4 regions of the Paenibacillus sp. VT-400 genome follow, and region 1 is predicted to be linked to each of the others. Evidence: riboswitches for the same ligand, from Rfam matches in the RefSeq annotation. Region 1 holds a riboswitch; each other region holds the start of a gene.

Region 1 (3,163 bases):
ATGCTGGTTCGGTTGCAGACGGATCTGTTTGCTGTACATTAGTTGCAGAGTCTGTTGTTGGCTTGTTTTTGCTAGTATTCATGGTGCTGCATCCGCTAATGATCAGGAAAAGGCTAATGAGCATGATGGGAAGCAGGGAGTATATACCTTTGTTATTCATAAATGAAGTTCCTCATTTCATCGTTTTGATTTGTAGAAAATGGGCAACAGCATGTTAACGACAATGTGACAATGAACTGATTGAAGATGTTGCTGAAATTGTGCATAAGATAAGTTTTGTTTTGAAGATTGTAACTACTGTATTTACATCTAATTTCTGTCTAAGTATTATCCAACCTTTCTTTTGCCTCCATGACGATGACGCCGTATGCTAAACCGTTTCTCCAGCCAGGTAATCAGTACAAACAAAACGATCCCAAGCAGGGATAACAGCAAAATGGCGGCAAACATCGCATCCGTGTTCATGTTGCTGGACATACGACGGCTGAAGTACCCTAGACCTTTGCTACCACCAAGCCATTCGCCAATCGTTGCCCCAACCACGCAGTACACCACAGACATCTTTAGCCCCGAGAAAAAAGAGGGAAGTGCCAGCGGAACCTGGAGTTTGCAAAAAATATCCCACTTGTTGGCGCCCATGGTGAGCAGTAGTTCACGCTGCTCCGGATCGCCTTGGCGGAGTCCATCGTAGGTACTGACCACAATGGGGAAGAATGCGATTAAAAATACCACCGCGACTTTGCTCCACAACGTGTAACCAAACCACAAGATAAATACGGGGGACAAGGCGATCAGCGGGATGGTCTGACTAATTACAATGAAGGGATATAGGGCCTTTTCAATCGACCGATTCATATGCATGCCTGTTGCCAGCGTAATTCCAGTCACTATGGACAAGCCAAAACCAACAATAACCTCCATAAAGGTAGCAGGCAGATGGATGGTCAACAGCAGACGACGATGTTCAACCAGTGAGCCTATGATGGCCTTGGGTGCAGGAATGATGAAGGAGGGCACCCAACCCATACGCACACTCACTTCCCAGATCGCCAGTAATAAGAACATGAGCATAATAAACAAACCATATTGGGAAAACCATTTCGAGAGCCACTTCGAACACCACGTCCAGACGCTAACCTCAGCTCTATCATTTTGCATGCAATTGTTCCTCCAGTTGTTGCCTCATCTGCACGAGAGCCAGTTCGTAGATCATGTCCGAATGCCTTGGGCGTGGTAAAGGAACCGTCATCTCCCGCAACTGCTGACCTTGCCCCCCTGGAGTTAACAGAATGATACGGTCACTTAACAGCAGGGCTTCTTCAATGTCATGTGTAATGAACAGCACGGTTTGTCCAAAGTCCTCCCACAGCTCCAACAACCAGCGATGCATTTCTCGTTTGGTTAAGGCGTCGAGTGCACCGAAGGGTTCATCCAGTAACATGAGCTGCCCGCCTGTAAGCAAGGTACGCAGCAATGCCACCCGCTGCCGCATGCCGCCGGATAACTCATCCGGGTAGGCCTGCTCATAACCTGACAGGCCGAACCTTGCCAACCCAGCTAGGATGTTTGCCCGTAACTTGTCCCAGTCCTGTCGGCCTGGTGCAAGCTCGGCAGGCAGCATGCAGTTCTCCATGACGGTACGCCAGGATAACAGCAGATCTTTCTGCGGCATATAGGCGATTCGTCCGAGCCGTTGTCCTTGCGGTACATCAGCTATATCGATGGTGCCAACGGTTGGCTCATGCAAGCCTGCGAGCAGCTTGAAGAGCGTGCTTTTACCTGACCCGCTGGAGCCAATGAGCGAGACAAATTCTCCTTGTTGGACCTGAAGCGACACATTGGCGAGCACGGGTGAATCCTTTTTTTCAGGAAAAGCGAAGCTAACGTTCTCAATGGTTACATGGTTGTTCATCTGATCCTCACCCCCTTGATGTCAGACTGCTGGAATAACAACGGCATCCTATACTCTGCAAAAGGAACAAAAAAGACCCACCCATTTCCGGAGAAATGAGTGGGTCTGTAAGTTAAATCCGCAATTTATCTTCACATACATGAAAAAAATCCGCTTACTAAAAGGCCGCTCCACTTCCCTCCGCTGGTATGATCCAGATCAGGTTCAAAGGGTCCGAATAGTCATATTCGTCTCAGCCGCAAGGCTCCCCTAGTGCAAAAGTTCAAGATATGCAGTTGTGTGTTCAGCATATATCACTTGAACATGAACTGTAAAGAGGCAGCATGATGGATTTCTTGAGATGAGCGTGGAGTCAGACCCGAACAACTGAACAATTTACCTGGGCTCCCTAACCCGATATAATAGTGGTGGCGCATATTGGCCGGATCACAAATGCAGGCGGGATTGTTCTCCCTCCGAAGCAGAATGGGGACCCGAGTTGAAAACGTTCAAAAAAGTATATATTGAGATCACGAGTATCTGCAATCTGGCATGCAGCTTCTGTCCGCAGACACAGCGTGCCAAAGGATTCATTGACCCTGAAGTCTTCAACAATATACTGGATCAAGTTAAACCACACACCAATCATATTTATCTACATGTCAAAGGCGAACCCTTGTTGCATCCCAAAATAGATCTGTTGCTCGATTCCGCACATGAAAAGGGACTCAAGGTGAACATTACAACGAATGGTACACTGTTACCCAAGACTCAGCATAAATTGCTTGGCAAACCAGCGCTGCGGCAGATGAATTTCTCTCTGCACAGCTTCGATGGGCATGAAGGTTCAACAGACCGTGACGGATACCTGCGTCATATTTTGTCCTTTGTACACGAGGCCGTTAAGCACAATGTCATCATCTCATTTCGGTTGTGGAATCTGACACAGGATAACTTCACAAATGCTCAGATGAATCGAAATCGGGAGACCCTTGAAGTATTGGAACGTGAATTCAATCTGGATTTCCGCATTGAGGAAAAAGTAGTTCCAGGCAGCGGGGTCAAAATTGCCCCGAATGTATACCTGAATCAGGACCATGAGTTCCAGTGGCCAAGTCTGGATGCACCTGAAGATGACGGTAAAGGCTTTTGCCATGCACTTCGCGGTCAGGCAGCTGTGCTTGTAGATGGAACGGTGGTTCCATGCTGTCTCGATGGCGAGGGTGTGATTAACCTGGGTAATGTGCACGAGAAGTCATTCTCGGAGATTAT
Region 2 (3,163 bases), on a different contig from region 1:
CTCCACCAGAAACGCGATGACAAAACATAATATGAATTGAAGCAGTATCTCAAGCGGGGACATTTTGCCGAGTAACCCACTGTGCCATAGATTGAAGAACATCATGACCAAGACCATTCCTGTACACATCATTAATCCGAAAATAATTTGTTCCTTCTTGCTTGTTGGCAATTCTCTCATCCTCTCTGTTTACCTTCGTAATTATAGAGATGAGGAAACCCACCACATAAGTGAACATTCTGTGAACAATTATAATTTTTCCAAATTAAAACCGGATTTGACAACCATGTAGTACAGCCCTATGATATCCCTTAAAATGGTAGAAAGATTCATAGTATAAGGAGGATTTGGATTATGAGTTTTCAAAAACGCATTGACCACGTCGGCATTGCTGTGCGTGATCTGGAGACCACGCTGCGTTTCTATACGGAGATTGTTGGTCTTGAATTGAAAGACCGGGTAACCCATACCAACGGCGTCATTCAGCTCGCCTTCCTTGGCTTCAATGGAAGTAATGAGACTGAGATTGAGTTAATTCAAGGTTACAGCGACAAGCTGCCTTCCGAAGGTACGGTACACCATTTTGCGATCCATGTAGATGATCTTGATTCTGAGTACAAACGCATCCAAGCCACCAAAGCCGTATTTATTGATGGAGAGATTATTACACTGCCTAACGGTTACCGCTATTTCTTCATCTATGGACCTGAAAAGGAATGGATTGAGTTCTTCCAGCGCTAAGAATTGGAGTTGATTTCATGAACATTTTAATTACCGGCGCAGCCGGGAAAATTGGCCGGGACTTGTCCCAACACTTGTCAGAAGCATATCACCTGCGACTAACGGATTTGAATATCGACAGACTGCATACGTATCAAGAAACCGACCATGAGATCATGACACTGGATGTGACAGACCCTGAAGCCTGTCAGCATGCTTGCGAAGGCATGGATGTGGTAGTACATCTGGCGGGAGACCCTTCCCCGCATGCCGGATTCTATGAATCGTTGTTGGACATCAATATCAAAGGTACATTTAATGTATTCCGTGCAGCTAAGGAGCAAGGTGTGCAAAGAGTCATTCTGGCGAGCAGTGCACAGACGATTGAGGGGTATCCCATTGATGCTCAAGTCTATCCGGACATGCCAACACGCCCACGGAATTTGTACGGGGTTAGCAAATGTTTCGGAGAATCGCTCGCTTCCTATTTTGCGTATACCGAAGGTTTACAAAGTGTAGCAATACGTATAGGTGCATATGATGATTTTCAACCGGACGGACCAGCGCTGGAAGCAAGGGATATGAGCGCGTATATTAGTCCGGCTGACTTGTGTGATTTGATGTTCAAAGCAATTACAGCTACCAATCTGGAGCCCTTCACCATACTGCATGGGATCTCGAATAATCGGTTTAAACGATTGAATCTGGAAACCACTCAGAAACAGGTAGGCTATGACCCAAAATCCGATGCTTTTGCACTCAGCCAGATTGCCTTATATGATTCGCCACGATAATTATTGAAAATAACACATCTAAACAGGCTGTTATACATATGTATAACGGCCTGTTTGATAAGTTCATACGTGTCCCCATCCAGTTCCTGACTGGACACGTTCCACCCGCTGGCCTATAATTACACCTAGTAATGCCCGTAACTTCATAGTTTCCCAGGGGAGTCGGAATTGGCCGGCTGAGAGTGTATCCCACCAAGATACTAACCCTTAGACCTGATCTGGATCATGCCAGCGTAGGAATCGGAGTATATCGAAATGGCACAGCCCTATGGCTGAACGCCACCTCTCTAACGCCTGCACGCGTCCCGGAATACGGGACGCTTTTTTAATGTTCTTTTATATAGCCAGAGAGCTAAAAAAAGTGACGTTATTCAGATCTCAACTGGTATAAATCTGTCGATTTATGCAAGATGATTGGATATGAAGCCAAGGAGTACCCCGTGCCACTCGGCCGGACATATCGAAGGAGAGAATTACAGATGAAATGGCGTAAAACGATGGGATTGATGCTCTTATGCGTGCTTATGGTGACTGTAGCCGCATGTGGCGGCAAAGAAGCTGCCCCGGCAGAACAGAACAGCAACACAAATGCGGAAAGCAGTAACAAAGGTGACACTGCCGCCCTGAAAGATATTAAAGTGGTGCTCGACTGGACACCGAATACGAATCATACCGGCCTATATGCGGCTGTAGATCAAGGTTTTTACAAGGCCGAAGGCTTGAACGTGGAGATTGTACAACCAGGTGCCGGTGGCGCAGATACGATGGTTGCCTCCAATGAAGTACCGTTTGGCGTAAGTTATCAGGAGAGTGTAACTCAAGCCCGCACACAGGGTGTTCCATTGGTCTCCATCGCAGCAGTTATTCAGCATAATACATCTGGTTTCGCTGCTCCGGCGGATCGGAATATCAAGTCACCGAAAGATTTTGAAGGTAAAACCTATGGCGGTTGGGGTTCCCCAGTCGAAGAAGCCGTGATGCAATCCATTATGGAAGGCGACGGAGCCGATGTATCCAAAGTGAAAAACATTAATATGGGTGACGCCGACTTTTTCACCGCAGTAAAACGGGACATTGATTTTGCGTGGATTTTCTACGCCTGGACGGGGATTGAAGCCGAACTGCGCGGGGAACCGATCGACATGTTATATGTGAAGGATTATTCAGATGCACTGGATTATTACACGCCTGTCCTCGTAACAAACGAGCAAACGATCCAAAACGACCCTGAGCTGGTGAAAGCATTTCTGAAAGCCACTTCAGAAGGATATCAATACGCAATTGATCATCCCGAAGACGCAGCAAACATTCTGATCAAGGCCGTCCCGGATCTGGATAAAGACCTCGTACTGGCAAGCCAGAAATGGCTTAGTCCAAAATACACGGATGACGCCCCGCGCTGGGGAGAACAAAAACAGGAAGTCTGGCAGAACTACACCGACTGGATGTTTAGCAAAAAAGTGCTTGATGAACAGATCGATGTGAGCAAGGCATATACAAACGATTTTTTACCCCAATAAAATTTCTCATATAAAACGAACTTAATATTTACACGAGGACGGAGAGGACAGAAATAACGTGAAAAAGCGAAGCGGTCGCCTTTATCACCGGATTTTCCCTTTAGAGAAAGGGAATCAAAAAAATCTGGG
Region 3 (3,163 bases), on a different contig from region 1:
TATGTCCCGCAGTGATGATCCCGCTATTCTGCTGTTGCCTGCGATGGAGCGACTGAGAGATCGATTGGGGGAGACCGTGAGTCTGTACCTGCGTGATGGGAGTGAACGGATTCGTATTCAGGCGGTGCAAAGTGATCAGGCGATCCGCCGAGTTGCTCCCGTTGGTGTTAGACTCCCGCTGTCTGTGGGGGCTTCCAGCAAAGTCCTGATGGCGTTTGCCACGGACGAGGATCGTGAAGAACTGATGAACGGGCCGGAATGGCCGGTGTTTATTGATCCAGCGGTGTATTTAGCGCAGATGGGAGATATCCGGGATAACGGATATGCCACAAGTTACGAGGAACGTGAGCCGGGAGCTGCCGCGGTATCTGTACCGATTATGGATCGCAGAGGCAATATTGCAGCTGCGCTCTCGGTCTCAGGACCTGTCAGTCGACTCTCGCAGGAGACATTGCATGAGTATGCACCGGTGTTGAAGGATGCTGCTACGCAAATGGGGCTCATGTTATCCTGATGTTGAGTTAAGATTTTTCTCCAATTGGGTTGGTGTTCTGGAATATAAAGGTTGTTTTTATGTTCCGGTTGCGCTACTCTGTAATGGACGGCCCAACGGGGCCAGCTTCATTGAATATGAACAGCGGCTTATGTAAGCCGCAACTTGTTAACGTTACTGGGGGAGTCCGAATTGTCCGGACTGAGACGGAATCGCATGAGATTCCGGACCCTTTGCACCTGATCTGGATCATACCAGCGTAGGGAAGTAATCGGCGATATGACCACAACCACCACATGATGTGACCCTTGTAGGGCTCCGTTAAGGAGTTGCATGAAGGTGCATTATTGGTGATGGACATAAAAGTCGGTTCCTTCGGGGACCGGCTTTTTTATATACAGGGAACGGGCGATATAGCGCGGACTCTATGGGCTTCTTTTTCAATAACCTGCAACAGTGGGCTTGGATGAATAGAGAATGCACCATAGATCATCCAAGATCTGTGGCAGCCTCCGTCTGTTGTTAACTGTACATGAAAAGTGTCTTCCCTGGTCTGGTGTAGGATCGCTCTTTCTTCTCTGCATTGCGCATGATTTGGGACAGGTACGTAAGTGAGCTAATGACGAAACCAACCAAACAAGCGACGAACACTGAGGAGGAGACAAGCGAACATGAGTACAGGAAATCAAACGGGACAACAAGCGACGGAACAGGGACATAACGATCAGCAGGTGGAAAAAGAAACAGGAGCGGCCGGACGGGTTCAGCCCTTTCCCGGTAGCCGCAAAGTCTACATTCAGGGCTCACGGCCGGACATTGCTGTACCGGAGCGTGAGATAGCCCTTCATGACACGAATACTCCCCAAGGGGTGGAGCATAACGAACCGCTGCGTGTCTACGATACGAGCGGCCCCATGACCGATCCCGCATTTCATGCGGATATCCGCGCAGGTTTGCCAGCCCTGCGCACCCGCTGGATCACAGAGCGTGGCGATGTTGAAGCTTATCAGGGTCGTACGGTTAAACCGGAGGATAACGGACTGAAGCCCGGAGGGAAGAGAGCTGGCGCTGAAGAGTACCCCGGATTACGAGGCAAACCGCTGCGGGCACAGCCAGGACGCTGTGTGACCCAGATGCACTACGCGAGGCAAGGAGTCATTACGGCAGAGATGGAGTTTGCCGCCATTCGTGAGGGCGTGGAACCGGAATTTGTACGGCAGGAGCTGGCGAGTGGACGGGCCATTCTGCCATCCAACATCAATCACCCGGAGAGTGAGCCGATGTTGATCGGTCGTCATTTTCACGTGAAGATCAATGCCAACATTGGCAACTCTGCTGTATCTTCTTCCATCGAGGAAGAGGTGGAGAAGATGACTTGGGCGGTACGCTGGGGATCGGATACGGTGATGGATCTGTCCACAGGAAAAAACATTCATACCACCCGGGAATGGATCATCCGTAATTCACCTGTGCCGATTGGTACGGTGCCGCTGTATCAGGCGCTGGAGAAGGTGAATGGCGAAGCGGAAGCGCTGACCTGGGAGTTGTACCGTGACACACTCATTGAGCAGGCAGAGCAGGGCGTGGACTACTTTACGATTCATGCAGGTGTACTGCTGCGTTATATCCCCATGACGGCCAAGCGGATGACAGGCATTGTGTCCCGGGGCGGGTCCATTATGGCAGCATGGTGTCTGGCGCATCATCAGGAGAATTTTTTGTACACCCATTTTGAAGAAATCTGTGAGATTATGAAAAGGTATGATGTAGCGTTTTCGCTGGGAGATGGACTCCGTCCAGGTAGTATCTATGATGCCAATGACGAGGCTCAGATGGCGGAACTGGCTACGCTCGGGGAACTGACGCAGATTGCGTGGAAGCACGATGTGCAGGTGATGATCGAAGGTCCTGGGCATGTGCCGATGCATAAGATCAAGGAGAATGTGGACTTGCAGATGGAGATCTGTAAAGAGGCACCGTTCTATACGTTGGGGCCGCTGACGACCGACATTGCCCCGGGTTACGATCACATCACCTCCGCCATTGGTGCGGCCATGATTGGTTGGTTCGGCACGTCCATGCTCTGTTATGTTACGCCAAAAGAACATTTGGGCCTGCCCAACAAGGATGATGTGCGGGAAGGGGTTATCGCCTACAAGATCGCAGCTCATGCCGCCGATCTGGCAAAAGGCCATCCACGTGCCCAGCGCCGCGATGATGCATTGTCCAAAGCGCGCTTCGAATTCCGCTGGCGTGACCAGTTTAACCTGTCACTGGACCCGGAACGTGCGCTGTCCTACCATGATGAGACGCTGCCAGCAGAAGGAGCCAAAGAAGCTCATTTCTGCTCCATGTGTGGACCAAAGTTCTGTAGCATGCGCATCACGCAGGACATTCGTGCCTTTGCCGCTGATAAAGGATTGTCCGAGAATGAGGCTGTAGCTGCCGGGATGCAGGCGAAGGCTGAGGAGTACCGGATGCGGTAGGTGAGTGGAGATTGATAGTGTAGCCAAAAAAAACAGTTCATCACATACAATGAGTGATGAACTGTTTTTTTTGTTTGTATCCTTCAGATTAGCTCTATTGGATTTAACTAAATATTGGCCGTCTTTCACAGATATCTATACTATAGTTTACTTCATTTTACTCCAAATTCGAAACAGAATACCT
Region 4 (3,163 bases), 2.7 Mb from region 1:
CGGCCCGGTCGGACTCCTGGCCCAGAAGTTCTGCTGGCTGAAAGGAGCTAAGCGGGTCATAGCCGTCGACTATGTCGATTACCGCTTAAAGCATGCGAAGCGAACAAACCATGTGGAAATAGTAAACTTCGAACAGGATAAGAATATTGGGAACACTCTCAAGGAAATGACCAAAGGCGGCGCCGATGTTGTCATTGATGCGGTAGGAATGGACGGCAAGATGAGCGATCTTGAATTTCTAGCCAGCGGTATGAAACTGCAAGGCGGCACCATGAGCGCATTTATCATTGCATCTCAGGCTGTTCGCAAAGGTGGCACCATTCAAGTCACTGGGGTATACGGCGGACGTTATAACGGATTCCCGCTCGGTGATATCATGCAGCGAAACGTGAATATCCGTTCCGGACAAGCTCCGGTCATTCACTACATGCCATACATGTACGAGTTGGTTACGTCTGGCAAAGTGGACCCTGGCGACATTGTTACGCACGTCATTCCGCTCAGCGAGGCCAAACGGGGCTATGAAGTGTTCGATACAAAAACGGACGATTGCATTAAAGTCATCTTAAAGCCTTAAATATGAATAGATACATGGGAGGACAATCTGAATGGATTCCACTTACGCTTTGCATGAGATGCTCGAGGTGCATGAAATAGCTGCGTTCAAGACGGTTTGTATGACTAAATCCAAGACCATGCAAGCTCTGGTAACCGACCCGGAGCTCAAGCAAATTTTGCAACAAGATGCGATATTATCACAACAGCAACTTCAGGAGCTCGGTGAAGTGCTGTCTAAAGCGACTGTATAGGAGATAAAAAATGAACCCAATATTAGAACATATGACTGGTCTTAATACGTTGACCGATGACGTAATCGCAATGGATTTTTTGATGAACGCCAAGAGCAGTGTCAGAAACTACGCCATGGCTGTGACCGAATGTGCCACCCCCGAAATCAAACAAATTTTGATGAAACAGCTCGATGAAGCGATAGACTCTCATGAAAAGATATCAAATTACATGGTGCAGCATGGCTTATACCACCCTTACCATATTGCAGAGCAAATTCAGCTCGATCTGAAAAACATTCAGACTGCTATGAACATTCCGTCCTGACACCCTTTTTGATTTTAGCCAGAGACTTCAGAGAACAAAATGTTCCTATGTCAAGAATTTCAACAATAATAAAAGGCGGATACACTCCGCCCTTTTTTCGGTATCATCACGAAACACGCTTATACAAGCGTTCCTTTACTTAATTTCCATCCTGAGACTGTTTTATGGACGCTGCTCTCAACTTTAATTGACTACAGTGAACTTAAGGCTCCAGCCTCCATGACATCTCCCAAAAATCAAGTTCAAAGCGACTGCACATCACGAAAATATCTTCCATCCGTTGGTACGTTCCCTCGCTACAGCCTTCTAATAGCTTATCCGTTAACGTCACTAGGGAGTGATTGTTGTTGTTGTATTCAGAGGAAGCATATCCTGTGATCCACTCTCCGTAAAAAGGATGATCAGCTGCGCCTGGCTTTTGGGCAAGGACTTGACCAATCTCTGCATAGCTCCATGAGCAGGCCAGAATGGATACAAGTACTTCTGCTATGCCACCGGCATGGGAAACAGAGAGCATATAGTTAGTATAGGCTGCATTTTTCAGTGCAGGTTTTACCTGGAAAACATGATCCTCTGTAATTCCTAATCGCTCCATATAAGAACGATGAATTTTCATTTCACCATTTAGGATGTTATCTACGTTTTTACTAAAAAACTGCATCAATTTCGGGTCGTGCGACTTGATGATACCTAGTGCAAATACACGGGCATAATCGAACAGGTACAAGTAGTCTTGCAGCAAATAATAACGAAATTGTTCAACCGTTAAGGAACCATCTCCGATTCCTTTAACAAAGGGATGCTCAAGACATTCCTTCCACACAGGCTGTGCTGCCTGATATAGTCTCTCTGAAATAGTCAACATGTGTTCCTCCAATTCATAATGTACGTATTTAAAAACAAAAAAACGAAACATCCATAGGATGTTTCGCAGACAAATACACTAAAACAAGGGGGTTCGCATGAGCTACCCAAGTACAGCGTTTCATCGTTGCATCCCTACGTTGGAATTATCCAAATCAGGTAAGGTCGGTTTAACACCCTCTCAGCCGGTTAAGGCTCCCTCGCAAACGGTTGTATGTAGTTGATTACTTTCTTATCCGCATAAAAGAAAAAATAACATCCATTTAGTATATCAAGGGCTGTTAAATATAGTCAAGGCAGATTGTATCGCCCTCATCAGCTTGAGTGACGTATGTAAACGATGAAAACCATCACAACAATGGTTGAGTTTTAGCCACTGTTATGATGGTTTCTATTCTTGCAACTACTGCCGATTGTTTAATGCCCGAGTTTGTTCTTTCCGACAAAAGTGAGTATTCCGTACTGGGAAGTGTTTCTCCAGCTCTCATTGGTCGTATCATTCCATTTAGCTACGCTCTGCTTACCTCCGCCCTGGTTGTCGTTAATTTGAAGCTCGAAGCCGAGAACATTTCCTGTTTTGGGCGTCAATGATTGTAAATGAATTCTGGCTTCTACGAGGTATCCTTTATTCGTTTTCTTCACAGCACTTACAAGGCGTCCGGGTGAGGCACCGCCTGCAAAGGTTCCTACATTGTCTGCACTGATTCTGAACTGGGCATCATCATATTGAAAATACGGTGTGCGCTGGTGATTCTCGTCCAGGAAAATCTCAACCGAATCCTGATCCCATGGGTTGATGCTGTCTGTAATGATGTTTGGATCAGTGACGTCGATCAGCAGGTATAGATACTCACCTGACCACATTGCGCGAGCCACTGCCTCTGCACCTTTGGTCTCATTCAACCGTTTTACTTCAAATGGTACAGCCTTATTCCATAGGGCGTCTTTCTTCCCATCAATCTGAACAATCCCTTGCACAGCTTGTGCAGATTTGGGCATAGGGGTGAGTTGAATCACGCCGTATTTGCTTGTATCTTGTTCCTGAGATTGTGTTCGATCATTCCAGTACAGTGGATTATAAGGTTGTGTCCCACTTGAACCGCCATCAGTCACACGGATATCCAAGCCGGCTTCATATTCTGATCCGACTTGTATACCACCCCATGGAATAGACAATTCAACC

What was found. Region 1 has a riboswitch for thiamine pyrophosphate ahead of EL84_RS10810 (ABC transporter ATP-binding protein). Riboswitches for the same ligand answer to the same signal wherever they lie in the genome.
Region 2: linked by a shared signal. The riboswitch ahead of EL84_RS01125 (ABC transporter substrate-binding protein) and the one ahead of EL84_RS10810 (ABC transporter ATP-binding protein) in region 1 are both predicted to bind thiamine pyrophosphate.
Region 3: linked by a shared signal. The riboswitch ahead of thiC (phosphomethylpyrimidine synthase ThiC) and the one ahead of EL84_RS10810 (ABC transporter ATP-binding protein) in region 1 are both predicted to bind thiamine pyrophosphate.
Region 4: linked by a shared signal. The riboswitch ahead of tenA (thiaminase II) and the one ahead of EL84_RS10810 (ABC transporter ATP-binding protein) in region 1 are both predicted to bind thiamine pyrophosphate.

Annotation. Positions count from the first base shown of each region.
Region 1 covers NZ_LELF01000067.1:7,522-10,684, forward strand. The annotation lists gene EL84_RS10800 (ABC transporter substrate-binding protein) at 1-160, opposite strand, end outside; gene EL84_RS10805 (ABC transporter permease) at 328-1,158, opposite strand; gene EL84_RS10810 (ABC transporter ATP-binding protein) at 1,148-1,912, opposite strand; TPP riboswitch at 2,071-2,173, opposite strand; gene EL84_RS10815 (radical SAM/SPASM domain-containing protein) at 2,391-3,163, shown strand, end outside.
Region 2 covers NZ_LELF01000038.1:229,004-232,166, forward strand. The annotation lists gene EL84_RS01110 (hypothetical protein) at 1-180, opposite strand, end outside; gene EL84_RS01115 (VOC family protein) at 355-741, shown strand; gene EL84_RS01120 (NAD-dependent epimerase/dehydratase family protein) at 759-1,514, shown strand; TPP riboswitch at 1,660-1,772, shown strand; gene EL84_RS01125 (ABC transporter substrate-binding protein) at 1,994-3,034, shown strand.
Region 3 covers NZ_LELF01000062.1:54,587-57,749, forward strand. The annotation lists gene EL84_RS08730 (IclR family transcriptional regulator) at 1-514, shown strand, start outside; TPP riboswitch at 663-776, shown strand; gene thiC (phosphomethylpyrimidine synthase ThiC) at 1,165-2,979, shown strand.
Region 4 covers NZ_LELF01000067.1:2,682,778-2,685,940, reverse strand. The annotation lists gene EL84_RS22395 (zinc-dependent alcohol dehydrogenase) at 1-577, shown strand, start outside; gene EL84_RS22390 (hypothetical protein) at 609-809, shown strand; gene EL84_RS22385 (spore coat protein) at 820-1,116, shown strand; gene tenA (thiaminase II) at 1,319-1,981, opposite strand; TPP riboswitch at 2,095-2,192, opposite strand; gene EL84_RS22375 (endo-1,4-beta-xylanase) at 2,398-3,163, opposite strand, start outside.